DNA from 3 places in the Brenneria nigrifluens DSM 30175 genome. Region 1 is predicted to be linked to each of the others. Evidence: riboswitches for the same ligand, from Rfam matches in the RefSeq annotation. Region 1 holds a riboswitch; each other region holds the start of a gene.
What was found. Region 1 has a riboswitch for thiamine pyrophosphate ahead of thiC (phosphomethylpyrimidine synthase ThiC). Riboswitches for the same ligand answer to the same signal wherever they lie in the genome.
Positions count from the first base shown of each region.

Region 2: another riboswitch for thiamine pyrophosphate. It lies ahead of thiB (thiamine ABC transporter substrate binding subunit); the one in region 1 lies ahead of thiC (phosphomethylpyrimidine synthase ThiC).
Region 3: another riboswitch for thiamine pyrophosphate. It lies ahead of thiM (hydroxyethylthiazole kinase); the one in region 1 lies ahead of thiC (phosphomethylpyrimidine synthase ThiC).

Region 1 is NZ_CP034036.1:4,499,863-4,510,064, forward strand. It holds gene EH206_RS21095 (YjaG family protein) at 17-607, opposite strand; gene nfi (deoxyribonuclease V) at 696-1,370, opposite strand; gene hemE (uroporphyrinogen decarboxylase) at 1,379-2,443, opposite strand; gene nudC (NAD(+) diphosphatase) at 2,507-3,286, opposite strand; gene EH206_RS21115 (Rsd/AlgQ family anti-sigma factor) at 3,392-3,853, shown strand; TPP riboswitch at 3,983-4,125, shown strand; gene thiC (phosphomethylpyrimidine synthase ThiC) at 4,225-6,174, shown strand; gene thiE (thiamine phosphate synthase) at 6,171-6,836, shown strand; gene EH206_RS21130 (HesA/MoeB/ThiF family protein) at 6,838-7,617, shown strand; gene thiS (sulfur carrier protein ThiS) at 7,614-7,814, shown strand; gene EH206_RS21140 (thiazole synthase) at 7,816-8,598, shown strand; gene thiH (2-iminoacetate synthase ThiH) at 8,598-9,728, shown strand; gene EH206_RS21150 (aminotransferase-like domain-containing protein) at 9,759-10,202, opposite strand, start outside.
Region 2 is NZ_CP034036.1:752,089-762,290, reverse strand. It holds gene EH206_RS03450 (AMP-dependent synthetase/ligase) at 1-816, opposite strand, end outside; gene leuL (leu operon leader peptide) at 1,048-1,125, shown strand; gene leuA (2-isopropylmalate synthase) at 1,252-2,832, shown strand; gene leuB (3-isopropylmalate dehydrogenase) at 2,832-3,923, shown strand; gene leuC (3-isopropylmalate dehydratase large subunit) at 3,926-5,326, shown strand; gene leuD (3-isopropylmalate dehydratase small subunit) at 5,340-5,942, shown strand; gene sgrT (glucose uptake inhibitor SgrT) at 6,134-6,298, opposite strand; gene sgrR (HTH-type transcriptional regulator SgrR) at 6,389-8,047, shown strand; TPP riboswitch at 8,089-8,210, shown strand; gene thiB (thiamine ABC transporter substrate binding subunit) at 8,320-9,306, shown strand; gene thiP (thiamine/thiamine pyrophosphate ABC transporter permease ThiP) at 9,282-10,202, shown strand, end outside.
Region 3 is NZ_CP034036.1:1,356,786-1,366,987, forward strand. It holds gene EH206_RS06230 (ABC transporter permease) at 1-823, shown strand, start outside; gene EH206_RS06235 (ABC transporter ATP-binding protein) at 826-1,863, shown strand; gene EH206_RS06240 (ABC transporter ATP-binding protein) at 1,864-2,889, shown strand; gene EH206_RS06245 (amidase) at 2,879-4,066, shown strand; TPP riboswitch at 4,154-4,254, shown strand; gene thiM (hydroxyethylthiazole kinase) at 4,295-5,089, shown strand; gene thiD (bifunctional hydroxymethylpyrimidine kinase/phosphomethylpyrimidine kinase) at 5,086-5,889, shown strand; gene fbaB (class I fructose-bisphosphate aldolase) at 5,986-7,035, opposite strand; gene psiE (phosphate-starvation-inducible protein PsiE) at 7,483-7,890, shown strand; gene yegS (lipid kinase YegS) at 8,408-9,307, opposite strand; gene trhP (prephenate-dependent tRNA uridine(34) hydroxylase TrhP) at 9,615-10,202, opposite strand, start outside.

The sequences.
Region 1 (10,202 bases):
ATCACGTTTTATTGCGTTATTGCTGTAAATTTATACCAATATTACTGCTTCCGGCCTCTCGCAGGTCAGCGCGGAGCCCTTTAATCAGCTCGATATCACGCTCTTCGCAGGCGGCCAACAGGCGGAAAATCTCCCATTGGATATCCCACTCGTCTTCAATTGCCGGCAGAACCTTGAGCTCGTCATCGGTCATTTCTCTACCGGCCTGCGTCATTTCGAGCATGGCGACCGTGCGGATAGACGCCTCGCTGATGGCAATCGCATGTTCCAGCGTTTCGCCGCTAAGGCGGGAATGGATCAGCTCGCCCAGGGCGATAGAGGCGTCAATCGCCGGGTAGACACCATAAATATCATAGTCATCAGCCGCAGGAATTGCCTCTTCTAATTTTTCCAACTGGCTGTCGAAATTGACTTTCGCGTCTTTGACCACCAGCGTTTCCCAAACCAGATCGAGAATACGGCGATAAACCATAGCGTCGCCAAACCCGGTTTGCTGACAAAACTCATGATAATTCGGGTACATACGTTCGCAAAGGCATGCCATAAAGGTGACATGCTGCCAGCTTCCGAGCTTTTCCAAACGCAAATGAATCGGGTTACGTAACATCTGTTATTTTATGCTCATGTAGAGGCAATGGGCGGCAGTGTACCTGAAATTATCACCGCGCCCTATGCCTGTATTCTTAAAATTTTGCTCACAACATCTGCTGTTGCCAGCGTTGAAACGCCGCCCGGTCGGATGCCACCGCGTCGGCCCAGCGAGTGGGCTCCGGCAGACGGTAGCCGCGCATGCAGCGTTGCACCCACAGCAGGGCGCTATCCAGACCGACGCGATGGCCGGTGGCCACGAACAGCGGGTTACAGCGCGCCTTGCTGCGCCATACCCAGCCAATCTGCTCGCCTTTATCCAGCAGCGGCTCCCGGCTGCCCACCTGATCCGATAACGGCGCGAAATGTCCGCACAGACGGCTTTTCGCCACGCCGATCGTCGGCACATTCACCAGCAGGCCGAAATGGCTGGCCACGCCAAGCCGGCGCGGATGTGAAATACCATGTCCGTCAACAAATAACAAATCCGGCTTTTGCTCCAGCATCCCCCAGGCGGCCAGCAGGCCCGGGCATTCCCGAAAGGAAAGAAAACCGGGGATATACGGCATGGTCGTACCAACCCGCGCAATCTTGTATTCCACCAATTCCAGCGACGGATAGCGCAGCACGGCGATGACCGCGCGGGTTATCGCGCCGTCCTGCTCAAAGCCCACGTCGGCGCCGGCGATAAAATCCGGCTGCTCGAAAGGCAGATCGTCGTAACGAACAATTTCCGCGGCGCGCGTCAGTTGCTCCGCGCGCAACCCTTGGGTATCAATCACCGGTCCCCCTATTGATGGTAAGCGCGGGATAGCTGGTGCACCGCCTCCACAAAGGCGCCGGCGTGCTCCGGCGGCACATCCTGATGGATACCATGCCCCAGATTGAACACATGGCCGTTGCCGTGCCCGAACCCCGCCAGAATCGACGCCACTTCCTGCTCGATACGCGCCGGCGGCGCATATAGCATAGACGGATCCATATTGCCCTGCAGGGCGACTTTCTCGCCGACGCGGCGGCGCGCATCGGCAATGTCGGTGGTCCAGTCCAGCCCCAGCGCGTCGCAGCCGGTTTCCGCCATCGCTTCCAGCCACTGGCCGCCGCCCTTAGTAAACAGGGTGACGGGAACGCGGCGCCCGTCGTTTTCCCGCCGCAGGCCGTCAACGATCTTGTGCATATAATGCAGGGAAAACTGGCGATAATCCCGGCCGCTGAGCACGCCGCCCCAGGTGTCGAATACCATCACCGCCTGCGCCCCGGCGCGGATCTGCGCATTCAGATAGAGAATGACGCTGTCCGCCAGCTTATCCAGCAGTAGATGCAGCGTTTTCGGCTCGGCAAACATCATTTTTTTAATCATGGTGAAGGCTTTGCTGCCGCCGCCTTCCACCATATAGGTCGCCAACGTCCAGGGGCTGCCGGAAAAACCGATCAGCGGCACCGCGCCGGCCAGGTTTTTGCGGATGGTGCGCACCGCATTCATCACGTAAACCAGTTCCTGCTCCGGATCGGGAACCGGCAGCTTGACGACATCGGCATGGCAGGCAATAGGGGAGTGAAAGCGCGGGCCTTCGCCCGTTTCAAAATAGAGTCCCAGGCCCATCGCATCGGGAATGGTCAGGATATCTGAAAACAGGATCGCCGCGTCGAGTTCGTAGCGCCGCAGCGGTTGCAAGGTGACCTCGCAGGCCAGATCCGCGTTTTTACACAGCGCCATGAAATCGCCCGCCTGAGCGCGGATCGCCTTGTATTCCGGCAGGTAGCGCCCCGCCTGACGCATCATCCATACCGGCGTCGCATCAACCGGCTGGCGCGACAAGGCCCGTAAATAGCGATCGTTTTTCAGATCAGTCATGCTGTTTTCCTTTCGTCGTTATCCCGCGGCGTAGGGTTATCGCGCCCGATGGTAACATGTTGGCTAACCGTGCTCATGAGACGCGCGGCACAGCGCAATCGTATCTTCGATCAGGCGGCGCGCCACCGTGCCCGGCGGCGGTAAAATGGGCAGTTGGTCATAGCGGAACCAGGCGGCGTCGCGCAGTTCGGCGGGATCGTGCTGAATGTCGCCCCCCGCATAGTCCGCCATAAAGGCCATCATCAGCGAGTGCGGGAAAGGCCAGGGCTGGGAGCTGATATAGCGCAGGTTCTTGATCCGGATATGGCTTTCTTCCATCACCTCGCGGGCCACCGTCTGCTCCAGGGTTTCGCCCAGCTCGACGAACCCGGCCAGCACCGTATACATATTGCCGCGATGACGGTTGTGCTGGGCCAGCAGAATCTCGTCGCCGCGTCGGATCGCCACGATGATACAGGGGGCGATCTGCGGGTAATAACGCTCCTTGCAGTGGCGGCACAGGCAGGCCAGCTCGGTTTTACTGCGCACCATTTCATGGCCGCAGTAGCCGCAGAATCGATGGGCGCGGTAAAATTCCGCCAGCTGTACGCCGCGCCCCGCCATTTGAAAAAGACCGACTTCCCGGTCGAGTAGCTGACGGACGGATGCCATGCCGCTATCCCGATTCTGGCAGACCAGCCGGACGGGCTGCCCCTGCCATTCGCCGATCAGTCGGGCGCTCTGCCCCTGTAAGGACCAGTTGGACGCCGTTCCCTGCGGCAATTCCCCCTCAGGGAGCCATATCTGGTTTGCGTGACTGATCACCCACCATCCGGTTTCGTCACCTTTTAGCGTTTGTTCCATATCTTTTCTATTGCTCCACTATCACTTCACTGGCATTTTACCACTATGGGTGATGAGATAACTTTCATAACTTACGGTTATTTTTTACCATTCACGGAGCCAACAATGCTAAACCAGTTACAAAGCCTGACTGACCTCGTCGGTGGCAATAATGCGTTAATCGACCAATGGCTACAAGCGCGTAAGCAGCTGCTGATTGCTTACTACCATCTGGTTGGCATTAAGCCGAACAAAGAAAAGCTCTCCCCGCTGGATGAAAAAGCGCTGGATGAATTTTGCCATAATCTGGTCGATTATCTGTCGATCGGCCACTTCCACGTTTACGAGCGGATATTGCCGGAAGCCGCCGTCCTCGGCGAACAGAAAAAGGCGTATTTCAACCAGCTTGATGAAGCATTAAAAAGCAACACAGAGCAGATTATGGCGTCTTATGACGGTCATTTGGCGACCTCCATCGATGATGAAAACTGTATTGAATTCCAGCAGGCGCTGTCCCGCGTGGGCGAAACCCTGGCCGAACGTTTCACGCTGGAAGACAATGTTATCCGGCTGATTTTTGATAATTAATATCTTTTTATTATCATATTGTTACCATTCAGCATCTGGTTTATCCAGGCAGATGCGCCTTCCTTGCTTTGACATGCCCGTGCTGGCGTCATAAAGTGTCACCGTTGTAATCAGCCCGTTAATAGTAGGGCTATCTTGTCGGAGTGCCTAGCGCGTTTCCGTTTCTTGAGTGTTAAGCAAGAAAAGAAAATGCGCAGGCTGAGACCGTTAATTCGGGATCCGCGGAACCTGATCGGGTTAATACCCGCGAAGGGAACAAGAGTAATGTGCCTGATTGAGACCTGCATCAATCGCTCCGGCATACCTAGCGTTATTACTCCCTCCGAGCTCCAGACAAGCAATTTTCCCTTTACGCATCACAGGAACTTGCTATGTCTACCAAAACATCATCATCCCGACCGCCCAAAACCAGTCGTCGCGACCAGCGCGCGGCCGCCCAGCAGTTTATTGATACGCTGCAGGGGATGGCGTTTCCCAACTCGCGGCGCATTTATCTCACCGGCTCACGCGACGATATTCGCGTGCCGATGCGCGAAATCCAGCTTAGCCCGACGTTAGTCGGCGGCGGCAAGGACGATCCGCAATACCAGCCCAACGAGCCGATCCCGGTGTACGACACCGCCGGTCCGTACGGCGATCCGGCGTCGCGCCCGGACGTGCGCGTCGGATTAGCCAGACTGCGCGCCAACTGGATCGCCGAGCGTAACGATAGCGCCACGCTCGCCGCCGTCAGTTCGGATTTTACCCAGCAGCGCCTGGCGGATGCCGGACTGGATCATCTGCGCTTCGAACACCTGCCGCGTCCGCTGCGCGCTAAACCGGGCAAATGCGTGACCCAGCTGCACTATGCGCGCCAGGGCATCATCACCCCGGAAATGGAGTTTATCGCCATCCGCGAAAATATGGGCCGCGAGCGCATCCGCGGCGAGGTGTTGCGCCAGCAGCATCCCGGCGAGGGGTTTGGCGCCCGCCTGCCGGAGAACATCACTCCGGAGTTCGTGCGTCAGGAAGTGGCCGCCGGGCGCGCCATCATTCCGTCGAATATCAATCACCCGGAATCCGAACCGATGATTATCGGCCGCAATTTTCTGGTGAAGGTGAACGCCAATATCGGCAACTCCGCCGTCACCTCCTCGATTGAAGAAGAGGTGGAAAAGCTGGTGTGGTCCACCCGCTGGGGCGCGGACACCGTTATGGACCTCTCCACCGGACGCTATATTCACGAAACCCGCGAGTGGATCCTGCGCAACAGTCCTGTGCCCATCGGTACGGTGCCCATCTATCAGGCGCTGGAAAAAGTCAACGGCGTAGCGGAAAACCTGAACTGGGAAATGTTCCGCGACACTCTGCTGGAACAGGCGGAACAGGGCGTCGACTATTTCACCATCCACGCCGGCGTGCTGCTGCGCTATGTGCCGATGACCGCCAAACGGCTGACCGGCATCGTGTCGCGCGGCGGTTCAATCATGGCCAAGTGGTGCCTGTCGCATCATAAAGAGAGCTTCCTGTATGAGCACTTCCGCGACATCTGCGAAATCTGCGCCGCCTATGACGTCGCGCTGTCGCTGGGCGACGGTCTGCGCCCCGGATCGATTCAGGACGCCAACGATGAAGCGCAGTTCGCCGAACTGCATACGCTGGGAGAACTGACCAAAATCGCCTGGGAGTACGATGTGCAGGTGATGATCGAAGGTCCCGGCCATGTGCCGATGCAGATGATCCGCCGCAATATGACCGAAGAGCTGGAGCACTGCCACGAAGCGCCGTTCTATACGCTGGGCCCGCTGACCACCGATATCGCCCCCGGTTACGACCACTTCACCTCCGGCATCGGCGCGGCGATGATCGGCTGGTTCGGCTGCGCCATGCTCTGTTACGTCACCCCGAAAGAACACCTGGGGCTGCCGAATAAGGAAGACGTCAAACAGGGGCTGATTACCTACAAAATCGCCGCCCACGCCGCCGACCTGGCGAAAGGCCATCCCGGCGCGCAGATCCGCGATAACGCCATGTCCAAGGCGCGTTTCGAATTCCGCTGGGAGGATCAGTTCAATCTGGCGCTCGACCCCGAAACCGCCCGCGCCTACCACGATGAAACCCTGCCGCAGGAGTCCGGCAAAATAGCCCACTTCTGCTCCATGTGCGGGCCGAAGTTCTGCTCGATGAAAATTTCCCAGGAAGTGCGCGATTACGCGGCACAACAGCAAGCCGCGGCGCAGCCCATTGAAGTGGGAATGACGCACATGTCCGAAGCCTTTCGCGCCCGCGGCGGCGAGCTGTACCACAGCGCCGCCAGCCTGCAAACGGAGGAGAACAAATGACTTTATCTCAGACGGCGGCATCGCCAATCGCCGCGCCGTTTCCTCCCACCGCGCAGCGGCTCGGCCTCTACCCGGTGGTGGACAGCGTCGAGTGGATTGAGCGCCTGCTTAGCGCGGGCGTCAAAACCATTCAGCTGCGCATTAAAGACCTGCCCGACGAGCAGGTGGAAGCGGATATTATCCGCGCCATCGCCCTGGGCCGCCAATATCAGGCGCGGCTGTTTATCAACGACTACTGGCGGCTGGCGGTGAAACATCAGGCCTATGGCGTGCATCTGGGGCAGGAGGATCTGGACGGCGCCGATCTCGCCGCTATTCGGCGGGCGGGGCTGCGCCTCGGCGTATCCACTCACGATGACGCGGAGCTGGCGCGGGCGGCGGCCATCAATCCGTCCTATATCGCCCTCGGCCATATCTTCCCCACCCAAACCAAAGACATGCCTTCCGCGCCGCAAGGCGTGGCCGAACTGGCCCGCCATCTGCAAACGCTGGGCGATCGTTTTCCCACCGTCGCCATCGGCGGTATCAGCATCGACCGGGCGCCGGCGGTGCTGGCGACGGGCGTGGGCGGCATCGCCGTGGTCAGCGCCATTACCCAGGCGCCGGACTGGCGCCAGGCTACGGCAACCTTGCTGCGCATGATTGAAGGACGGGAGGCGTGAGATGAGCGCGAACCACCACACCAGCCCAGCCGGACTTAGCGATCAGGAATTTATGCGTTACAGCCGTCAGCTGATGCTGGAGGATATCGGCCCGGAAGGCCAGGAGAAGCTGAAAGCCGCCAGCGTGCTGCTGGTGGGGCTTGGCGGCCTGGGCGCGCCGGCCTCGCTCTATCTGGCCGCCGCCGGCGTCGGCACCCTGCTGCTCGCCGATGACGACGCGCTGCATATCAGCAACCTGCAACGGCAGATTCTGTATCGCACCGGCGATACCGGAAAACCCAAAGCCGCGTTGGCGCAGCGGCAGCTTCAGGCGTTAAATCCGCAGTCGGAGGCGATTGCCCTTACCGAAAGGCTGAACGGCGAGGCGCTGCGGCGCGCCGTCAACCGCGCCGACCTGGTGCTGGACTGCAGCGATAATATGCAAACCCGCCATGCGGTGAACGCCGCCTGTATCCGCGCCGGCAAGCCGCTGATCAGCGGCAGCGCCGTCGGCTTCAGCGGACAATTGCTGGTACTGACGCCCCCCTACGCCCACGGCTGCTACGCCTGCCTCTATCCCGAGGCGACGGAGCCGCAGCGCAACTGCCGCACGGCGGGCGTGCTCGGCCCGGTGGTCGGGGTAATCGGCACGCTGCAGGCGCTGGAGGCCATCAAGCTGCTGGCCGGACTGCCCTCGGCCCTGAGCGGCAAGCTGCGGCTGTTTGACGGCAAGCAGCAAAGCTGGAACACCCTGCAACTCACCCGGGCGGCGCACTGCCCGGTCTGCGGAAGCCCGGCATGAACATCACCTTAAATGACGAGATCATCGAACTCACCGAGTCGATAACGGTTGAAGCGCTGCTGAGCCGGGTAAACCGTCTCCAGCCCGGCACGGCGGTGGCTATCAACCAAACCATTATCCCGCGTGACGCCTGGACCGAACGTCAGGTTGCGGACGGGGATGATATTCTGCTTTTTCAGGCAATAGCGGGAGGATGACATGCTGCACATTGCCGATACCACTTTTACATCCCGGCTGCTGAGCGGCACCGGAAAATTCGCCACCCCCGAAATTATGCTGGACGCACTACGCGCCTCCGGCTCGCAGCTGGTCACCATGGCGATGAAACGCGTTGACCTGAAAGCCGGCAGCGACGCCATTCTCGCTCCGCTGCGCCAGCTTGGCATCAGGCTGCTGCCGAATACCTCCGGGGCCAAAACGGCCGATGAGGCGGTGTTCGCCGCGCATCTGGCGCGTGAAGCGCTGGGCACTCACTGGGTGAAACTGGAAATTCACCCCGATATGAAATACCTGCTCCCCGACCCGATTGAAACGCTGAAGGCCGCCGAGCAACTGGTGAAAGAGGGATTTGTCGTACTGCCCTACTGCGGCGCCGACCCGGTGCTGTGTAAACGGCTGGAGGAAGCGGGCTGCGCCGCCGTCATGCCGCTGGGCGCGCCGATTGGCTCCAACCAGGGGCTGCAAACCCGTGATTTTCTGCGCATCATTATTGAACAGGCCCGCGTTCCCGTAGTCGTCGACGCGGGGATCGGCGCCCCCAGCCACGCCGCGGAAGCGCTGGAGATGGGGGCCGACGCGGTGCTGGTCAATACCGCCATCGCCGTCGCCCGCGATCCGGTCAAAATGGCGCAGGCCTTCAGGATCGCCATTGAAGCCGGAGCGCTGGCGCAGCAGGCCGGACTGGGCAATAAACAGTACATCGCCAGCGCCACCAGCCCGCTGACCGGCTTCCTGCGCCAGCAAACGCAAGGAGCCGCCTGATGGAAAACGACTTTCAAACCGTCTGGCAGCGGCTCGACTGGGACGACCTCACCCTGAGGATCAATAGCAAAACCTCACGCGACGTGGAGCGCGCGCTCGGCGCCGCCCGCCCGGACCGCGAAGACTTTATGGCGCTGATCTCCCCCGCCGCCGCCCCTTATCTGGAACCGCTGGCGCAGCGGGCGCAGCAGCTCACCCGCCAGCGCTTCGGCAATACGGTCGGCTTCTACGTTCCCTTATACCTGTCCAACCTGTGTTCCAACGACTGTACCTACTGCGGTTTCTCCATGAGCAACCACATCAAGCGCAAGACGCTGGACGACGCGGAAATCCTGCGCGAATGCGCCGCGATCAAGGAGCTGGGCTTCGATAGCCTGCTGCTGGTGACCGGAGAGCATCAGCGCAAAGTGGGCATGGACTACTTTCGCCGCGTCTTCCCGCTGATTCGCCCGCACTTCAGCGCGCTGATGATCGAGGTGCAGCCATTGGCGCAGGAAGAGTACGCGGAACTGAAAACCCTGGGGCTGGACGGGGTGATGGTGTATCAGGAAACCTATCATCCGGCGACCTACCGGCAGCACCATCTGCGCGGGCAGAAGCAGGACTTCCATTGGCGGCTGGCGACGCCGGATCGTCTTGGCCGCGCGGGGATCGACAAGATCGGACTGGGGGCGCTTATCGGTCTGTCCGACAGTTGGCGAACCGACTGCTATATGGTGGCGGAACACCTGCTGCACCTGCAGCAAACCTACTGGCAGAGCCGCTATTCCGTCTCCTTCCCCCGCCTGCGTCCCTGCGCGGGAGGCATCCAGCCCGCCTCGCTGATGGATGAAGCCCAACTGATGCAGGTGATCTGCGCCTTCCGCCTGCTGTCGCCGGATATCGAGCTGTCGCTCTCCACCCGCGAGTCGCCGTTCTTCCGCGATCATGCGGTTCCCATCGCGATAAACAACGTCAGCGCCTTTTCCAAAACCCAGCCGGGCGGCTATGCCGACGACCACCCCGAACTGGAACAGTTCGCGCCGCACGACGCCCGCCGGCCGGAAGAGGTCGCCCAGGTGATCAGGCAAGCCGGATTGCAGCCGGTATGGAAGGACTGGGACGGCTATTTGGGCAGGAGCGCGCCATAAAACCGCATCGACCCTTACCTGAGGCGGCGATTAATGGTCGGCCATCATCCGGCTGACCGTTTCTCCCAGGATGCGCAGCCCGGTGCCCGTTTCGTCGGTGAACGGCAAGGCGTAATTCAGCCGCAGGCAGTTGCGGTATTTCCCCGAGGCGGAAAACAGCGATCCGGCGGCAATCTGGATGCCGGCCTTGCGCACCTCGCGGTTGAGCCGCAGCGAGTCAAAAGATTCCGGCAGTTCAATCCACATCAGGAACCCGCCCTGCGGACGGCTGACGCAGATCCCACAGGGAAAATAGTGGCGGATCCAGCAGGTAAAGTCGTCACGATTATATTTATATTGCATCCGCATACGCCGCAGATGGGGCTGATAATGGCCCAGGCGGATAAATTCGGCCACCGCCAGCTGCGTATGCGTCACCGTATAGCCGGTGCTGATGTATTTGGTATGAATCACCCGCTCCAGATAACGCCCCGG
Region 2 (10,202 bases), 1.1 Mb from region 1:
ACACATCATAGTCGGTTTAACCGCCTGCATGGCGGCGCGCACCAGATTGGTGTCGTTGAGATACACGTTTTGCGCGCCGCTGTGCATGATAAAGAAGCTCCAGGCCCGTTCAAACACGTGCGACAACGGCAGAAAGCACAGGGAAATATCCGTCTCCGTCACGCGCAAGCGCAGGTCGTGCAGCTTGAGCTGCATCGCCATATTGGCGTAGTCCAGCATCACGCCTTTCGGTTCGCCGGTGGTGCCGGAGGTATAAATCAGGGTAAACAGATCGTTGAGATCGCGGCCGTCAATCCGCTTTTGCAGCTCATCGCGCCAGAACGCATCCACCGCCTGCGCTTCGAATTCGCGCAGCGTCACGGCAATATCGCAGCCGCGCAAATCCACGCCGTCGTCCATCACAATGATATTGCGTAATTGCGGACAGGTTTCCCGCAGCGCCAGCAGGGCATCGAACTGCGCCTGACCGCCGACAAAAATGGTGCGGATATCGGCGTCGTTAATGATAAACGCCGCCTGCGCGGCGGTGTTGGTGGCATAGATCGGCACGCTGATGGCCCGCAGGTGCAGCATCGCCAGATCGACCAGCGACCAGTTCAGTGAATTATGCGAGAAAATCGCCGCGCGCTCCTGCACGTCCAGCCCCTGCGCCAGCAGGGCGCTGGCGATTCGCCGTATGCGCCGCCCCGCCTGGGCCCAGGTAAGCCGCCGTTCTCCGTCCGGCGTCCATTCCCGTAACGCGCTGCGACCTGAACAATGTTCAACCTGCTGCTGTATCCGGTGTACTACATGGTATTGCTGTAAATGCTCATTCATTTGCAAGAGACTGCCCACAGAGGAAAGTTAGCCTGAAAATTTCAGCGTACAGTTGTAAATTATTTGGGACGCAGTCTACCGTTAAAGAATAAAACTGCAACACTCTTTCTAACGCCGGCAGTACCCCCCCGCTGCTTTACTTGACGCGGATCACACCAAATCAAAGGTTGACATAACCCTGCTAATCAAGTACCAATAGAGCACTTCACAAATTTCAGATGACGAGACTTCATGTTCAACTTCACTTTCCTACTAGGCCTACTACTAAACGCATCTACATTGCGCGGTATGCCGGTGGGAGGAATTTAGAACTGATTTCACGCCACCAAATAAAAAACCCGCGCCGATGCGCGGGTTTTTTTATGGCGGGCAATCCCGGCCTCCATACTAACTAACCCGCCGGGCGCTAAGTAAATACGATAAGGAAACCAATCGATGAGCCAGCAAGTCATTATTTTCGATACCACATTGCGTGACGGTGAACAGGCGCTGCAGGCCAGTCTGAGCGTCAAAGAGAAACTGCAAATCGCGCTGGCGCTGGAAAGAATGGGCATTGACGTAATGGAAGTGGGCTTCCCGGTTTCCTCGCCCGGCGATTTCGAATCCGTACAGACCATTGCCCGCCATATCAAAAACAGCCGGGTTTGCGCCCTCTCGCGCTGCGTTGAAAAAGATATTGACGTGGCCGCCGAGGCGCTGCGCGTGGCCGATGCCTTCCGCATCCACACCTTTATCGCCACCTCGCCGATGCATATCGCCACCAAACTGCGCAGTACGCTGGACGAGGTTATCGAGCGGGCGATTTACATGATCAAACGCGCGCGCAACTACACCGACGACGTGGAATTCTCCTGCGAAGACGCCGGGCGCACGCCAATCGCCGATCTGTGTCGCGTGGTGGAGGCCGCCATCAACGCCGGCGCCCGCACCATCAATATTCCGGACACGGTCGGTTATACCCTGCCCCACGAATTCAGCAATATCATCTCTTCCCTGTACCAGCGCGTTCCCAACATCGATAAAGCCATTATCTCCGTTCATACCCATGACGATCTCGGTCTGGCGGTGGGCAACGCCATGGCGGCGGTCAACGCCGGCGCGCGTCAGGTTGAAGGCACGCTGAACGGCATCGGCGAACGCGCCGGCAACTGCGCGCTGGAAGAAGTGATCATGGCGATCAAAACCCGTCATGACATTCTCAACGTCCAGACCGCCATCAATCATCAGGAAATCTACCGTACCAGCCAACTGGTCAGCCAGATTTGCAATATGCCGATCCCGGCCAATAAAGCCGTGGTGGGCGCCAACGCTTTCGCCCACTCTTCCGGCATTCACCAGGACGGCGTGCTGAAAAATCGCGAAAATTATGAAATCATGACGCCGGAATCCATCGGTCTGAAAGAGGTCCAGTTGAATCTGACTTCCCGCTCCGGCCGTGCGGCCGTCAAGCACCGCATGGAAGAGATGGGCTATCACGACAGCGATTATAATCTGGATAGCTTGTACGCCGAGTTCCTGAAACTGGCGGACAAAAAAGGCCAGGTATTCGATTACGATCTGGAAGCGCTGGCCTTTATCAATAACAAGCAGGAAGAGGCCGAGTTTTATCGTCTGGACTATTTCAGCGTACAATCGGGCTCCAGCGTGATGGCGACCGCCTCGGTCAAACTGATCTGCGGCGATGAAACCCAGTCCGAGGCCGCCACCGGCAACGGCCCCGTCGACGCCGTCTATCAGGCGATTAACCGTATTACCGGCTACCAGATTTCACTGGTTAAATATCAGTTGACCGCCAAAGGGCAAGGCCGCGATGCGCTGGGTCAGGTTGATATTGTGGCGAATTATCAGGGACGCCGTTTCCACGGCGTCGGTCTGGCGACGGATATCGTTGAATCCTCCGCGCAGGCAATGGTGAACGTTCTGAACAACATTAAACGCGCTCAGCAGGTAGAAAAAGAAATTCAGCGTCTGCAACAGCACAACAGCAAACAACAAAATAGTCAGGAAACAGTGTGATGACAAAGAGTTACCATATCGCCGTCTTACCCGGAGACGGCATCGGGCCGGAAGTAATGGCGCAGGCGCACAAAGTATTGGACGCGGTGCGTCAGCGCTTCGGCATAGGGATCACCACCAGCGAATACGACGTGGGCGGTAGCGCCATCGACCGTCAGGGTACGCCGCTGCCGCAGGCGACCATCGCCGGCTGCGAGCAGGCCGATGCGATCCTGTTCGGTTCGGTCGGCGGGCCGAAATGGGAGCATCTGCCGCCGGCCGAACAGCCTGAGCGCGGCGCATTGCTGCCGTTGCGCAAGCATTTCCGCCTGTTCAGCAACCTGCGCCCGGCGCGTCTGTATCAGGGGCTGGAAGCGTTCTGCCCGCTGCGCGGCGACATCGCCGCCAAAGGCTTCGATATCCTGTGCGTGCGTGAACTGACCGGCGGCATCTATTTCGGCCAGCCGAAAGGCCGCGAAGGCAGCGGCCAGTACGAGCGCGCCTTCGATACCGAGGTGTATCACCGCTTCGAAATTGAACGCATCGCCCATATCGCCTTTCAATCGGCACGCAAACGGCGCGGCGTAGTAACCTCCATCGATAAGGCCAACGTGCTGCAAAGCTCCATCCTGTGGCGTGAAATCGTCACTGAAATCGCCAAGGAATATCCGGATGTGAAGCTGTCTCATCTGTATATCGACAACGCCACCATGCAGCTGATTAAAGATCCCTCCCAGTTCGACGTGCTGCTGTGCTCCAACCTGTTCGGCGACATTCTGTCCGACGAGTGCGCGATGATCACCGGTTCGATGGGCATGCTGCCGTCCGCCAGCCTGAACGAACAGGGGTTCGGCCTGTACGAACCCGCCGGCGGCTCCGCGCCGGATATCGCCGGTAAAAACATCGCCAACCCGGTGGCGCAGATTTTATCGCTGGCGCTGCTGCTGCGTTACAGCCTGGGCGCCGACGACGCGGCCGGCGCGATTGAAAAAGCCGTGAATACCGCCCTGGCTGAAGGCTATCGCACCGCCGATCTGGCAAGCGACGGCCAGGCCGTCGGCACCAATGAGATGGGTGATGCCATTGCCCGGTTTGTGGCGCAAGGGGCATAACCATGAGCAAGACGTTATATCAGAAATTATTCGATGCGCATGTGGTGCGCGAAGCGCCGAATGAAACGCCCCTGCTGTATATCGATCGCCATCTGGTGCACGAAGTGACCTCGCCGCAGGCTTTCGACGGTCTGCGCGCCAAAGGACGCAAGCTTCGTCAGCCGGGTAAAACCTTCGCCACCATGGATCACAACGTCTCTACCCAGACGAAAGATATCAACGCCAGCGGCGAAATGGCGCGTATCCAGATGCAGGAGCTGATCAAGAACTGCGCCGAATTCGGCGTGCAGCTGTATGACCTGAACCATCCGTACCAGGGGATCGTGCACGTTATCGGCCCGGAACAGGGGATGACGCTGCCGGGCATGACCATCGTCTGCGGCGACTCCCATACCGCGACGCACGGCGCGTTCGGCTCGCTGGCGTTTGGCATCGGCACGTCTGAAGTCGAACATGTGATGGCAACGCAAACCCTGAAGCAGGGCCGCGCCAAAACCATGAAGATCGAAGTCACCGGCGATGCCGCGCCCGGCATCACCGCCAAAGATATCGTGCTGGCGATTATCGGGAAAACCGGCAGCGCCGGCGGCACCGGCCACGTGGTGGAATTCTGCGGCAAAGCCATCCGGGCGCTGAGCATGGAAGGCCGTATGACGCTGTGCAATATGGCGATTGAAATGGGCGCCAAGGCCGGCCTGGTGGCGCCGGACGAAACCACGTTCGCCTATCTGAAAGGGCGTCAGTTCGCGCCGAAAGGCGCCGACTGGGACGCCGCCGTCGCTTACTGGCGTACGCTGAAGTCCGACGACGACGCCGGCTTCGACAGCGTCGTCACGCTGGATGCCGCCGACATCGCCCCGCAGGTAACCTGGGGCACCAACCCCGGCCAGGTGATTGCCGTCAATCAGGTGATTCCGTCGCCGGAATCCTTCAGCGATCCGGTGGAACGCGCGTCGGCGGCCAAGGCGCTGGCCTATATGGATTTGCAGCCCGGCATCAAACTGACCGAGGTGGCGATCGACAAAGTGTTTATCGGCTCCTGCACCAACTCGCGCATTGAAGACCTGCGCGCGGCGGCGGAAGTCGCCAAAGGCCGTAAGGTCGCCAACGGCGTGCAGGCTATCGTGGTGCCCGGCTCCGGACCGGTGAAAGCCATGGCCGAACTGGAAGGGCTGGATAAAGTGTTTATCGAAGCCGGCTTCGAGTGGCGCCTGCCCGGTTGCTCCATGTGTCTGGCCATGAACAACGACCGCCTGAACCCCGGCGAGCGCTGCGCCTCCACCAGCAACCGTAACTTTGAAGGCCGTCAGGGACGCGCCGGACGCACGCATCTGGTGAGCCCGGCGATGGCCGCCGCCGCCGCCGTTACCGGCCGCTTCGCCGATATCCGCGAGTTGAATTAAGAGAGACGCCGACATGACTAAATTTACCCAACATACCGGTCTGGTGGTTCCTCTGGATGCCGCTAACGTTGATACCGACGCGATTATTCCCAAGCAGTTTCTGCAAAAGGTGACGCGCACCGGTTTCGGTCAGCACCTGTTCAACGACTGGCGCTTTCTGGACGAGTCCGGCCAGCAGCCCAATCCTGATTTTGTGCTGAATAAACCTCGCTATAAAGGCGCCAGCATCCTGCTGGCCCGTGAAAACTTCGGCTGCGGTTCGTCGCGCGAGCACGCGCCCTGGGCGCTGACCGACTACGGCTTCAAGGTGGTGATCGCCCCGAGCTTCGCCGATATTTTCTACGGCAACGCGTTTAACAACCAACTGCTGCCGGTGACGCTGAGCGAAGCGGATGTGGATACGCTGTTCAAACTGGTCGACGGCGAGCAGGGCATTACCTTTACCGTCGATCTGGAAAACCAGACCGTGCTGGCGGGCGGCAACAGCTACCCGTTCGAAATCGACGGCTTCCGCCGCCACTGCATGCTTAACGGCCTGGACAGCATTGGGCTGACATTGCAGCACGACGCCGCCATTACCGATTATGAACGGCAGCAACCGTCGTTCCTGCATTGATAGCACTTACCGGTGACGCGGGTTCGCCGGTGATAACGCACGATCGATAATCATCAGGAGGTTCCCCCGTCGGGAACCTCTTTTTTATGGCGCGCCAGTCACGGCGCACATAAAAAAAAAGCCAGCGGAAAGTTTCGCTGGCTGGTGAAATGCACCATTACTCAGAATTATTCTCTTATCGTTCTCTGCGACTATATCCAGTGACGATATTCTTCCTCCGACATTTCCGCTATTTGCCACTGCGTCGCCTGCTGCAATAACGCTATCCGCTGCCGGGCAGAGAGCCAGCACAGCCATTTCGCCCGGCACGTTGTGAGATAGGTCTGATAGAACCGGTACAGTGTCGAGATTGTCATAAGCCACCTCCGCGCTTTCATTATGGGAAAGTATCAACGTAATATAGGGAAAGATAAATTGATGACTTCAAGGCCAGGAGTTCCTCTTTTATGACTTCATCCCGTCTGCAACAACAGTTCGTGCGCCTATGGCAACGCTTTCAGGGACAGACCACCGCCACCACGCTGCAAGAGCTGGCGAGCGTTCTGAGCTGTTCACGCCGCCATATCCGCTCGCTGCTGGGCGCCATGCAGCAACAGGGCTGGATTACCTGGCAGGCGGAAGCGGGACGGGGCAAACGCTCGCTGCTGACCTTTATCTACACCGGGCTGGCGCTGCAACAGCAGCGGGCCGAGGACCTGCTGGAGCAGGACCGCATCGATCAGTTGGTGCAGTTGGTGGGGGATAAAGACACCGTACGGCAAATGCTGCTGGCGCACCTGGGCCGCAGTTTCCGCCAGGGCAAACATATTCTGCGCATTCTTTACTATCGCCCGCTGCGCAATCTGCTGCCGGGTTCCGCCCTGCGGCGCTCGGAAATGCATATCGCCCGGCAGATTTTCAGCGGCCTGACCAATATAAATGAGGAAAACGGGGAACTTAAACCCGATCTGGCGCACCACTGGCAAATGTTGTCCCCGCTGCACTGGCGGTTTTATCTGCGCCCGTCGATTCGTTTTCATCACGGGCGCGAGCTCGCCATGCAAGACGTGATCGCCTCGCTCACCCGGCTCAATGCGCTTCCCTTGTTCTCCCATATCGCTAGCGTGACCTCGCCGATGCCGTTCGTGATCGACGTCCGGCTGAGCAGCCCCGACGACTGGCTGCCCTGGCTGCTGGGCAGCGTGCCGGCCATGATCCTGCCGGAGGAGTGGCGCACCCTGCCTGATTTCGCCCGCCAGCCTATCGGAACCGGCCCTTACTCCGTGACGCGCAACAATAATAATCAGCTGAAAATAAAGGCGTTTGATGACTACTTCGGCTATCGGGCGCTAATTGACGAGGTCAATATCTGGGTGCTGCCCGACGCCACCGAGGTGTATCCCTGCTCCCTGCACCTGGAATCGGATGATTCATCTCACGATGAGTTGGAAAGCCGTATGGAAGAGGGGTGCTACTTCCTGCTGTTCGATAAGCGTTCGCCGCTCGCCGGTCAGCCGCAGGTGCGCCGCTGGCTGTGCCGGATATGCAACCCGATCGCCCTGCTCGGCCACGCGGATAGCGCGCATCAGCGCGACTGGTCGCCGGCCTATAGCCTGCTGCCCCGCTGGCATTACCGGCAGCGGGACGAAGCGCAGGAAAAACCGGCGGAACTGAAACAGCTCACCCTGACCTTCTATCATGACCATCCCGAATATCAGATGATCGGTGAAATAATAAAGAAAGTGCTTAAAGCGCACGGCGTTAAACTGACCATCCAAACGGTGACCTACGAGGATTGGCATCAGGGGGAAGCGCGGAGCGATATCTGGCTGTGCAGCGTCAACTGCTATCTGCCCCTGGAATTTTCGCTGTTTGCCATGCTTTACGAACAGCCGTTGATGCAGCATTGTCTGGAGGAAGATCTGCTTCAGGACGCCGGCCTGTGGCGCAGCAAAGCGCTGCCGATGGCGGAATGGAGCGAAAAACTGGTGCGTAGCGGTCAGTTGCATCCGCTGTTTCACAACTGGCTGCAACTACAGGGACAGCGCAGCATGCGCGGCATCCGTATGAATACCCTGGGATGGTTCGATTTCAAATCCGCCTGGTTCGCCCCGCCGGAAAACTGACGACCCGGCTTTCCCTGCCCTCCCCAAGCCTTTACAATAGGCCGTTCTCAACGGGGTGCGAAAACGGCTTTATCAACTGTCTCTAACGCGTTTTTCGCTGAGAAAATACCCGTCGAACCTGATCCGGTTAATACCGGCGAAGGGATTTGAGAGTGTTCATCGCTGACTCAAAGACCTTTGCCACCCTATAACGACAGGAGTGCAAAGTGTTAATTACATCGCTATTAAAACAAAACGGGTTAAAACCCGGGCCGCTGAAACGCCCGCTTTCCCTGTGGAAAAAAATCCTTCCCTGCCTGCTGCTGATGTCGGCGCCGGCGTTCGCCAAACCGGCGCTCACCGTTTACACCTACGACTCCTTCGCGTCCGAATGGGGCCCCGGCCCGGTGATCAAAACCGCTTTTGAAAAAGAGTGTGAGTGCGAACTGAATTTTGTGGCGCTGGAAGATGGCGCCTCGCTGCTGAACCGCCTGCGCATGGAGGGCAAAAACAGCAAAGCGGATATCATTCTGGGGTTGGATAATAACCTATTGCAGGCGGCGGAACAGACCGGGCTATTTAGCCGACACCAGTTGGATACCGCCGCGGCCGTGAAGGTTCCCGGCGGCTGGAACAACGCCACCTTCGTGCCCTATGACTACGGCTATTTCGCCTTTGTCTACAACAAGGAGAAGCTGAAGAATCCCCCCCGGAGCCTGCATGAACTGGTCGACAGCAGCGAGCCGTGGAAAGTGATTTATCAGGATCCCCGCACCAGCACCCCGGGATTGGGGCTGCTGCTATGGATGCAGCAGGTGTACGGCGAACAGGCGCCGCAGGCGTGGCAAAAGCTGGCGAAAAAAACGGTTACCGTCACCAAAGGCTGGAGCGAAGCCTACGGTCTGTTTCTGAAAGGCGAGGCCGACCTGGTGCTCAGCTACACCACTTCCCCGGCCTATCACATCATTGAAGAGAAAAAAGACAGCTACGCCGCGGCAAACTTCAGCGAAGGGCACTATCTGCAAATCGAAGTCGCCGGACAGCTGGCGTCCAGCAAAAACCCGGCGCTGGCGAAACGCTTTATGCAGTTCATCCTGACGCCGGCATTCCAACAGGCGATCCCCACCACCAACTGGATGTATCCGGTGACCGACACCGAGCTGCCGCCCGGCTTCGCCTCGCTTGCCGTACCGGAAAAAGCCTTGCAATACAGCGCACAGCAGGTAGCGGAACAGCGGAATAACTGGATCCAGGCATGGCAACGCGCCGTCAGCCGCTGACCGCAGGCAGCCTGTGGCCGGGCGGACTGGCCGCCACGCTGCTGATCTCGGTGGCGCTGCTGGCTTTCGGCGCGCTGTGGCTACAGGCGCCGGAAAACCAGTGGCGGACGCTATGGCGCGATAGCTATCTGTGGCATGTTATCCGCTTCACCTTCTGGCAGGCATTTTTATCCGCCCTGCTCTCCACCCTGCCGGCGGTCTTCCTCGCCAGAGCGCTTTATCGCCGGCGTTTCCCCGGCCACCGCTGGCTATTGCGGCTGTGCGCCATGACCCTGGTGCTGCCGGTGCTGGTGGCGGTTTTCGGCCTGCTGAGCGTTTACGGCCGCCAGGGCTGGCTGGCGCATCTGCTGGAGGCGGCGGGTCTTCCCTACCGCTTCTCCCCTTACGGACTGCAAGGCATTCTGCTGGCGCATATTTTCTTCAACCTGCCGCTGGCGACCCGTCTGCTGTTGCAGTCGCTGGAGGGCATCGCCACGGAACAGCGTCAGTTGGCGGCCCAACTGGGCATGAACGGCTGGCAGCATTTCCGCATTGTCGAATGGCCCTGGCTGCGCCGGCAGATCCCGCCCACCGCCGCGCTTATCTTTATGCTCTGTTTCGCCAGCTTCGCCACCGTGCTGTCGCTGGGGGGAGGACCGCGGGCCACCACCATCGAACTGGCTATTTATCAGGCGCTGAGCTTTGATTACGATCCGTCGCGCGCCGCGCTGCTGGCGCTTATTCAGATGACCTGCTGCCTTGGGCTGGTGCTGCTGAGCCAACGATTAGGCCGCATGCTGCCGGTGGGCAGCACCCGGCAACTGGCATGGCGCAACCCGCAGGACAGCCTGTTCAGCCGGATCTGCGATAGCCTGCTGATCGGCGCGGCACTGCTGTTGATCGTGCCGCCGCTGCTG
Region 3 (10,202 bases), 1.7 Mb from region 1:
GGTGGTGCTGGGACGAGTAATGCGCGATCCTTCGGCGCTGATTGTCGGCGCGGTGATTGCATTACTGCTGGTTATGGCGCTGCTGGGACCCTGGATCGTCCACGGCGATCCCTATGCCACCTCCATGTTTAAACGTCTGAAACCCATAGGCACGCCCGGTTTCCCGCTGGGCTCCGATGAACTGGGGCGCGATATGCTTTCGCGTTTGATGCTGGGCGCGCGGCTGTCGCTGTTTATGGGGATTACCCCGGTGGTGATCGCCTTTTTTATCGGATCGACCATCGGCATTATCGCCGGTTACGCCGGAGGATGGCTGAATACGGTGATCATGCGCACCGTCGATATTTTTTATGCCTTTCCTTCCGTGTTGCTGGCCATCGCCCTCTCCGGCGCGATGGGCGCCGGGGTGGTCAACGCCTTGATCTCTCTGACGCTGGTTTTTGTGCCGCAGGTGGCGCGTATCGCCGAGAGCGTCACGACCCAGGTGCGTAACCGCGACTATATCGAGGCGGCCCGCGCGTCCGGGGCGTCGGCGTTGACCATTATCCGCACTCAGGTGCTGGGCAATGTACTGGGGCCGATCTTCGTGTTTACCACCGGGCTGATTTCGGTATCGATGATTCTGGCGTCGGGGCTCTCTTTTCTCGGCCTCGGGGTAACGCCGCCGGAACCGGAGTGGGGGTTGATGCTCAATACGCTGCGTACCGCGATTTATACCCAGCCGTGGGTGTCCGCGCTGCCTGGGGCGATGATTTTCATCACCTCGATCTCTTTTAATATTCTGGCCGACCGTCTGCGGGTGGCCATGGCGATACGGAGTTGACGATGGATAACCACGACATTGGCGGGCCGGCGCAGCCGCTGCTTATGGGGCAGAAACTGGTCAAGCATTTTCCCGTTAAAGGGGTATTGGGGAAGCGCGCGCTGGTGCGCGCGGTGGACGGCATCGATTTCGCGGTGCTGAAAGGCGAAACCCTCGGGGTGGTGGGGGAGTCGGGGTGCGGCAAATCGACCACCGCGCGCGTGCTGATGCAGTTGATTGAACAGGATGGCGGCGAGCTTATTTTCGACGGACAGTCAGTCGGAAGCCAGCCGCTGCCGCTGCGCCGTTACCGCCGTCAGGTGCAAATGGTGTTTCAGGATAGCTACTCCTCGCTCAATCCGCGCCTCACCATGGAACAGTCGGTGGCGTTCGGTCCGCTGGTGCACGGCACCGGCAAGCGGGAAGCCGGGGAGCGGGCGCGCGACCTGATGGCCCGCGTCGGGCTGGAGCCGGCGCGTTTTGCCGGACGCTACGCGCACGAACTGTCCGGCGGGCAGCGCCAACGGGTAAATATCGCCCGCGCCCTGGCGGTGGATCCGCGCCTGGTGATCCTGGATGAGGCGGTATCCGCGCTGGATAAATCGGTTGAGGCCCAGGTGATCAATCTATTGCTGGATCTGAAAGAGAGTCTGAATCTGACCTATGTGTTTATCAGCCATGATTTGCACGTGGTGCGTTATCTTTCCGACCGCATCATGGTGATGTATCTGGGGGAGGTGGTGGAAATCGGACCGGCGGAGGCGCTGTTCTCCGGGGCGCTGCATCCCTATACCCGCGCGTTGCTCAGCTCCATGCCGTCCATGGATCCCGCGCGGCGCACGCTGAGCTCCCCGCTGAGCGGCGATCCCCCCAGCCCGATCGATCCGCCGGCCGGCTGTCGTTTTCACACCCGTTGCCCCCACGCCGAGGCGGTGTGCGGACAGCGCAAACCGCGGCTGTACTCCGCGTCGGCGCGGCATTCCGCCGCCTGTCTGATGGTCGAACCCGGCGGCGGACACTCGCAGAGTCCCGCCAGCCCTATCTTTGTCAAGGAGGCCTGAATGGCGGAACAACTGATGATTGACGTTCAGGATCTCAAGGTGCGTTTCCGCCGCGGCAGCCAGACGGTATCCGCCGTCAACGGCGTGAGCCTGGCGGTGGCGCGCGGCGAAGTTCTGGCGCTGATTGGCGAGTCGGGTTCGGGGAAGAGCGTGACCCTGCGGGCCTTGATGCGTCTCCATCCTGAGCGCAGCACCGCTATCGAAGGGCGCATTCATATCGCCGGTCAGGATGTGATGGCGCTGGGTAAAAGCCAGCTGCGCGCCTTGCGCGGCCCGGTGGCGGCGATGATCTTTCAGGAGCCGTTGCTGGCGATGGATCCGGTCTATACCGTCGGCGAGCAGATTATCGAGGCGCTGCGCCAGCACCGCCCGATTTCATACGCCGAAGCGCGGATCGCCGCATTGGAGGCGTTGCGGCGGGTACGTATTCCCAGCCCTGAGCAGCGGCTTGACGCCTATCCGCACGAAATGTCCGGCGGCATGCGCCAGCGGGCGATGATCGCCCTGGCGCTGTCGTGCCAGCCGCAGCTCTTGCTGGCCGATGAACCGACCACGGCGCTGGACGCCACGGTGCAGATTCAGATTTTGATTCTGCTGCGCGAGCTACAGCAGGCGCTTGGGCTTTCCATCGTCTTTGTGACCCATGATATCGGCGCGGCCGTCGAAGTGGCCGACCGCGTCGCGGTAATGTACGGCGGGCGCATCGTCGAACAGGCGCCGCTGGATGAATTGTTGCATAATCCGCTTCACCCCTATACCCAGGTGCTGCTGAGCACCCGCCCCAAGGGGGGCCTGAAAAAAGGCGAACGGCTGGTCAGCATTCCCGGCTCGCCGCCGGATCTGACCCGCCTGCCTGCGGGATGCGCGTTTTCTCCTCGCTGTCCGCGCGCCAGCGAGCTGTGCCGCAGCCAGATACCGGCGTCCCGGCAGGTGATTGCCGGACATCAAATTAGTTGTCATCATTGGAACGACGGCGTAGAGGGGCCATCCACCGTCGTGAATTTAAGGAACCATCATGCAAGATAATGCTTTCGCTTTTATGCCCTATCCGCCGGCCGCCGTCGAGCATGCGCCTCAGGGACCGTTATCCGGTTTTACCTTTGCGGTTAAAGATCTGTTCGACGTGGCGGGGTATCCGACCGGAGGCGGTAGCCCCCACATACTCGCCATGTCGGGCATAAAACGGCGTACGGCACCGACGGTACGGCGGCTGCTGGATGCGGGGGCGGAATTCGTCGGGAAGACCCATACCAACGAGATGGCGTTTTCCATGAGCGGCAAGAATGCGCACTATGGCACGCCGCGTAACGGCGCGGCGCCGGAACGCATTCCCGGCGGGTCGTCATCGGGATCGGCGGCGGCGGTGTCCAACCGTCTGTGCGATTTCGCCCTGGGGACGGATACCGGCGGTTCGATCCGCACGCCGGCGAGTTACTGCGGTCTGTTTGGCCTGCGCCCCAGTCACGGACGGATTTCCCTGGACGATTGCCAGCCGCTGGCCCCCAGTATGGATACGGCGGGCTACTTCACCCGCGACGCCGACTTATTCGAGCGGGTGGGGGAGTGTTTGCTGGGTGAGGACGACGCCCCGCTGCCGCCACAAGCGCAATGGGTCATCAGCCATGCGCTGTTTGACCTGCTTCCCGCGGCATCGCAACAGGCGTTGCGGCCCGCGCTGGAAAGTATCAAGGACGTTGCCGGCGAACTGTCGCCGCTGTCCGGCGAGCTTCCCGCGCTGGAAGAGGCCTACTGGGCTTTCCGTTTTATCCAGGGGCGCGAGGCCTGGCTGACGCAGGGGGAAAAAATCACCCGCTACGGTTTTGCGCTGGGGCCGGACGTGGCCGGGCGTTTTGCCTGGGGCGCCGGCGTGACGGACGAGCAGTACCAGAACGCCTGTCGTGTCCGCGAGCGCTTTCGCGACGCCTGGCAGGCGCTGTTGGGCAATCGTATTCTGGTATTGCCCACGGTGCCGGATATTGCGCCGCTGCTGGACGCGCGGGACGAGGATATTGAACAGACCCGGCAGCTGTCGCACCATTTGTTGTCCATTGCCGTGCTGTGCGGCATCCCGCAGCTGAATCTGCCGCTGACGTACAAAGAGGGAGCGCCGCTGGGAATTTCGCTTATCGGACCGCGCGGCAGCGATCTGAGCCTGGTGCGCGCCGCGGCGCGCGTCGCCCGCCGCCATCTTGCCGCGCATTAAGCACAAACTTGCCGCCGCGCGGCAAATTGGCATTGTTGTCGCGGCGTTTGTTGGCGATACTGTACAGGCCTAGCCATAGGCGATGAATTACATGACTCGGGGTGCCCTGGTTTCAACCACAGGGCTGAGAAATACCCGCATTACCTGATCTGGATTATGCCAGCGTAGGGAAGTCACGGTATGCCGACCAACCGGTTACCGCCTTCTTGAACGCCGGTTGGGGGAATGATGAACGCTCGACCTGTCGATTTACCGGCTGCCCAGGCGGCGGCCTCGCTAACGCAATTTCACGCCTTGTCTCCTTTAGTGCACTGTCTCACCAACGATGTGGTGCAATCTTTCACCGCCAACGTGCTGCTGGCGTTGAATGCGTCGCCGGCGATGGTGGTGGATCCCGCCGAAGCCGCGCAGTTCAGCGCCTTGGCCGATGCGCTGCTGATCAACGTCGGCACGCTGGAGCGCCATCGCGCCGACGCCATGCTGGCGGCGGTCCACGGCGCCAATCAGTCCGCCACGCCGTGGGTGCTCGATCCGGTGGCGGTCGGCGGGCTGACTTATCGTAGCGAATTCGCCCATCAACTGCTGCAATTAAAACCGGCGGCCATTCGCGGCAACGCCTCCGAAATCATGGCGTTGGCCGGACTGGGCGCGCGCAGTCGCGGCGTGGACAGCGCCGACGATTCCCATAGCGCGCTGTCCGCCGCCCGCGGGCTGGCCCGCAGGTTCTCCACCGTTGTCGCGGTGACCGGCGAAGTGGACTACGTAACGAACGGTTCTTTTGACTGGGCGATCAGCGGCGGGGATAAAATCATGACCCGCGTGGTGGGAACCGGCTGCGCATTGTCCGCGGTGGTCGCCGCTTTCTGCGCGCTGAAGGGCGATCGCTTATGCCACGTGGCGGCGGCCTGTTACGTGATGTCGCTGGCCGGGCAGCGGGCCGCGCGCCAGGCCCAGGGGCCGGGGAGTTTTATTCCGGCCTTTCTTGACGCTCTCTATGGCCTGCGCGGGGAGGATCTGGCATGAAACGAATCAATGCGTTAACCATTGCCGGCACCGACCCCAGCGGCGGGGCGGGCATTCAGGCCGATCTGAAAACGTTCTCGGCGCTGGGGGCTTACGGCGCCACGGTGATTACCGCGCTGGTGGCGCAGAATACGCGCGGCGTGCAGTCGGTCTACCGCATTGAGCCGGATTTTGTCGCGGCCCAGCTTGATTCTGTGCTGAGCGATGTGCGCATCGACAGCGCCAAGATCGGCATGCTGGCGCAGGCTGATATCGTTGACGCGGTGGCTGAGCGTTTGCGTCATTACGCGGTGCCCCATGTGGTGCTCGACACGGTGATGCTGGCAAAAAGCGGCGATCCGCTGCTCTCGCCCGACGCGGTGGCGTCGATCCGCCGTTTATTGCTGCCGCAGGTATCCATCATTACGCCTAACCTGCCGGAAGCGGCAGCTCTGCTTGATTGCGCGCCGGCCGTGAACGAGCGGGAAATGCGCCAGCAGGGGCAGGCGTTGCTGGATATGGGGTGTCAGGCGGTGCTGATGAAAGGCGGTCATCTGAGCGAGGAGGAGAGCCCGGACTGGCTGTTTAGCCGCAACGCGGCGCCGCAGCGTTTTACCTCTCCCCGCGTCAAAACCCGCCATACCCACGGCACCGGATGCACCCTGTCCGCCGCGCTGGCGGCGCTGCGGCCGCGTCATGCCGACTGGCCGGAGACGGTCGCGGCGGCGAAAAATTATCTGCAAAAAGCGCTTGAGCAGGCCGATACGCTGGAAGTGGGGCAGGGGATAGGCCCGGTGCATCATTTCCATGCCTGGTGGTGATGGCGGGCGAAGTTAAAGGCGCGCGGCGCTAGCCTGGCTGTTAGGTGATTGTCCGGCCGTGCGGGCTGAACCGCCGACCGGACAATCTCCGACGGACTAGGCGATGGTAATGCTCTTATCGAGATAGGTATCCTGCACGGCGTTGATCAGCGCCACCCCTTCCCGCAGGGATTTTTTAAACGCCTTGCGCCCGAGGATCAGGCCCATGCCGCCGGCGCGTTTATTGATCACCGCGGTACGCACGGATTCCTGCAGATCGTTATCGCCGGCGGCGCCGCCGGAGTTGATAAGCCCGGCGCGGCCCAGATAGCAGTTGGCCAGTTGATAGCGCACCAGATCGATCGGGTGATCGGTGGTCAGTTTGTCGTAGACGCGGTCGTCGGTATAGCCGAATTTGACGGCGCGATAGCCGCCGTTGTTTTCCGCCATTTTCTGCTTCACGATATCGGCGCCGATGGTGGCGGCAAGATGGTTGGCCTGGCCGGTGAGATCGGCGCTGGCGTGGTAGTCTACGCCATCTTTTTTGAAGTCGGAGTTGCGCAGATAGGCCCACAGCACGGTGACCATGCCCAGTTCGTGGGCGCGTTCGAACGCGCTTGAGACTTCTTCGATCTGGCGGCGCGACTGTTCAGAGCCGAAATAGATGGTGGCGCCCACGGCGACCGCCCCCAGATTGAACGCCTGCTCAACGCTGGCGTACAGCGTCTGGTCGTACTGGGTGGGATAACTCAGGGTTTCGTTGTGGTTGAGCTTGACCAGAAACGGGATCTTGTGCACGTAGCGGCGCGAAACCGCAGCCAGTACGCCATAGGTGGACGCCACGCAGTTACAGCCCGCTTCGATCGCCAGTTCAACGATATTTTTGGGGTCGAAATAGATCGGGTTGGCGGCGAAGGACGCGCCGGCGGAGTGCTCGACCCCCTGATCGACCGGTAAGATGGACAGATAGCCGGTGCCGGCCAGCCGGCCGTGGTTGAACAGCGTTTGCATCGAGCGCAGCACGCCGTTGGGGCGATTGTTATCGATCATCACCCGATCGACGAAGTCGGCGCCCGGAAGGTAGAGGTTTTCAGCGGGGATGGTGGTACAGCGGTGTTGCAACAGATCTTCCGCTTCCTTACCTAATAACTGTGCAATATCAGTCATGATTGACTCCTGGTTTGGCTTTTCCTTATCGCCGTCTCAGGTGATTTCGCTTGTTATTCTGAGTTTGTAGCCATTATGCGGACCCTGCGTCTGCTCCAGGATCAATGGTTACGGCGCAATGAAAAAGCGGTGATTGAGGTCGCTAAGACAGGATGAACGACATCCTGACGATCGAAACAATAGATGCGATCGTCGATAAATGCCATTTTGCGCCACACATTATCCACGGCGGCGGGCGGTTTTGTGAAACATCTCAAGGGTTGAACGCCCGTGCTCGGCGCAGCGGGCTATCAGCCAATCCCGCAACCTGAAATATGCAGCGGCGATATGCGGTTGCGCTCTCGTTAATTTTGCTTATAAATAAGCAGGTTGTCTCCCTGATGATGAATAAGGGTGGTAACCTGTGAACGATAAGGCATGACGGATAGTAATTAGAGGAAAGTAAGTATGGCGGGTTCAACGCGCAGCATTATGGTTTCAAACGGACTTCAGACGATACTCAATATCGGACTGCTGATATTGGCGACCATTCTGGTGATCTTTCTGGGGAAGGAAACCTACCATTTGGCGCAGGTGCTGCTGGTCACCAATGAGAAAGAGTCGTCCTATCAGCTGATTGAAAGCATCGTCATCTACTTTCTCTACTTCGAGTTTATCGCGCTGATCGTCAAGTATTTTCAATCGGGATACCATTTTCCGCTGCGCTATTTTGTCTATATCGGCATCACGGCGATTATCCGGCTGATTATCGTCGATCACAAAAATCCCATCGATACGCTGATTTACGCCGCCTCCATCCTGCTGTTGGTGATTACGCTCTATCTGGCGAACAGTAATCGCCTGAGGCGCGAATAGTTCTCGGCTGACCCCACCCCGACCCACCCCTTCGCAGGGGCTGTCTCTTAGTCACATATTTACTGTTAACGGTATATGTGAGTTCAGCGCTATTTCGTGCGCTAGAAGGGCGTCATTTCTCTGCTATGTCGCAGCACGCGCCCGACGCAGGGTGGTTCAAGCGCCACCACCCTCCGGACCCGGGCTTGTGGCTGAAATCACGTCGCTGACGCGATGCCTTCGGCGGTCGCCCCCTTCCCCGAACCGCCAGTGACGGAATACTCGTCTCATCCCTGAGACTCGCCCTACCGGGCCAGCGCGGCACTGGCTTGCGCCGCTTCCCTGCGGCGCATTCGCGGGGTCGTCCACCTCAGCGTGATTTCTTACGCCGACGAAAAGCAAAAAACAAAGAACCAAGAATGAACCCAAGACCAGAATACACATGGCCTCTAGAGGTTCCTTGGATTTGTGTATAAGAGACAGCTGACAAGGGGGAGGCCGGGAGGGGGGGAGCGGCAGGCGTCGCTGGGGCGGTGATTCACCCCAGCAGCGCGCACTGCGGCGGCAGATGACAACGGATGGCCGCCGGGATCACTTCGATACGAAAACGATTCGCCTTGAGCGGTTCGCCGTCCAGATTAAACGTCATCTCATCGGGGGCGGTAATTTCCAGCCAGGGCAGGGTGGCGGAAATCAGATTCTGGTTTTCGCCGTCGGTAAACCAGGCCTGCAGCATATTGGGCAACAGCTCCTGCGCCGACAGGATGCGCAGTTCCAGCAGACCGTCATTGATTAATCCATCCGGGCAGAGCAACTGACCACCGCCGGCCTGACGGCCGTTTCCCACCGCAATGACCAGCGTGTCTCCCGACCAGTTGAAGTCCGGCCCGCGAATTTCGCAGCGTTCCGCTTGCAGCATATCCATGCGCAGCAGCGCGTGCAGAATATAGGACGCGCCGCCGAGCGCCGATTTCATTCTCGCCGGGGTTTCGGTGGTAATACGGGTAGCGAATCCGCCGGTCGCCATATTGATGAAATAGTGCTCGTCATTCACTTTCGCCAAGTCAATGGCGCAGGCCCGGCCTTTGACGGCCAGCGTCAGGGCGTTGCGCAGGTCGAGGGGAATCTGGCAACTGGTGGCGAAATCGTTGGCGGTTCCCAACGGGATAATCCCCAGACAAGGGCGTGCCGTCGCGGGCTGAACCGCCAGCGCGCCGGCAACTTCATTGATTGTGCCGTCGCCCCCGGCGGCGATGACGTTCTCCACTTTTAGCCGGGCGGCTTCCTCTACATAGCGCCGCGCGTCGCCAAACTCCCAGGTTACTCTGACGAGCAGCCGGTATCCATCCTGACGTAGCAGCTCAATTGCCTGACGAAGTTCCTCATTATCCGCGCTTTTTCCATTCAGAATGAGCAGCGTGGCTGGGGGCTGAACCATGGTGTTCTCCATATTCGGTATTGCTGATGACATGCCGGATGCTCAATGCCCTCTAATCATAGTGACTAAATACCCGGGCCGATATCGGAAGATTCGGTGAACGGGGAGGAAAAGGTGGGAAGCCGGAAAAGAAAAAGCCAGCTCAAGGGAGATTGAGCTGGCCAAGGAGGTGGTTCCTAGTAGTATCACTACGCTTATTTTTCGTTCTATATTTTCTCAGCGTCGCCATAGTAACCACAAGTCCGCGTCATTGATGTGATCTGATTCTAATATTTGTCAAAAGCCACATCATTTGTGGAACATTCCGCTATTTTTTATGGGGGTTTCGTGTTGTGGTGCCCGGCAAATTGCGCAACAGCAGCGCGTATTGCAGATCGATTTCCTCAGGCATCGGCAAATAGACGATGTGTCCGTTGCCCGGCGCGACGTCGGTCGCCTGCCCTTTGGCGTTCTGCATCGCTTCAATGGTGAATTGAACATTTCCGCCCGGCGTCATCATTTCCACGCTGTCGCCGCAGGAGAATTTGTTTTTCACCGCCACTTCCGCCAGCCCGTTGCGGCGCTCGCCGGTGAATTCGCCGACGAACTGCTGGCGGTCGGATACCGAATAGCCGTAGTCGTAATTCTGGTGATCCTCATGCACATGGCGGCGCAGGAAACCTTCGGTGTAGCCGCGGTGGGCCAGCCCTTCCAGCGTTTGCAGCAGGGTGGGATCAAAGGGTTTGCCGGCGACGGCGTCATCGATGGCGCGGCGGTATACCTGCGCGGTGCGCGCGCAGTAGTAAAACGACTTGGTGCGGCCTTCGATCTTCAGCGAATGCACCTGCATCTGCGTCAGGCGCTCCACGTGCTGAATGGCGCGCAGGTCGCGCGAGTTCATGATATAGGTGCCGTG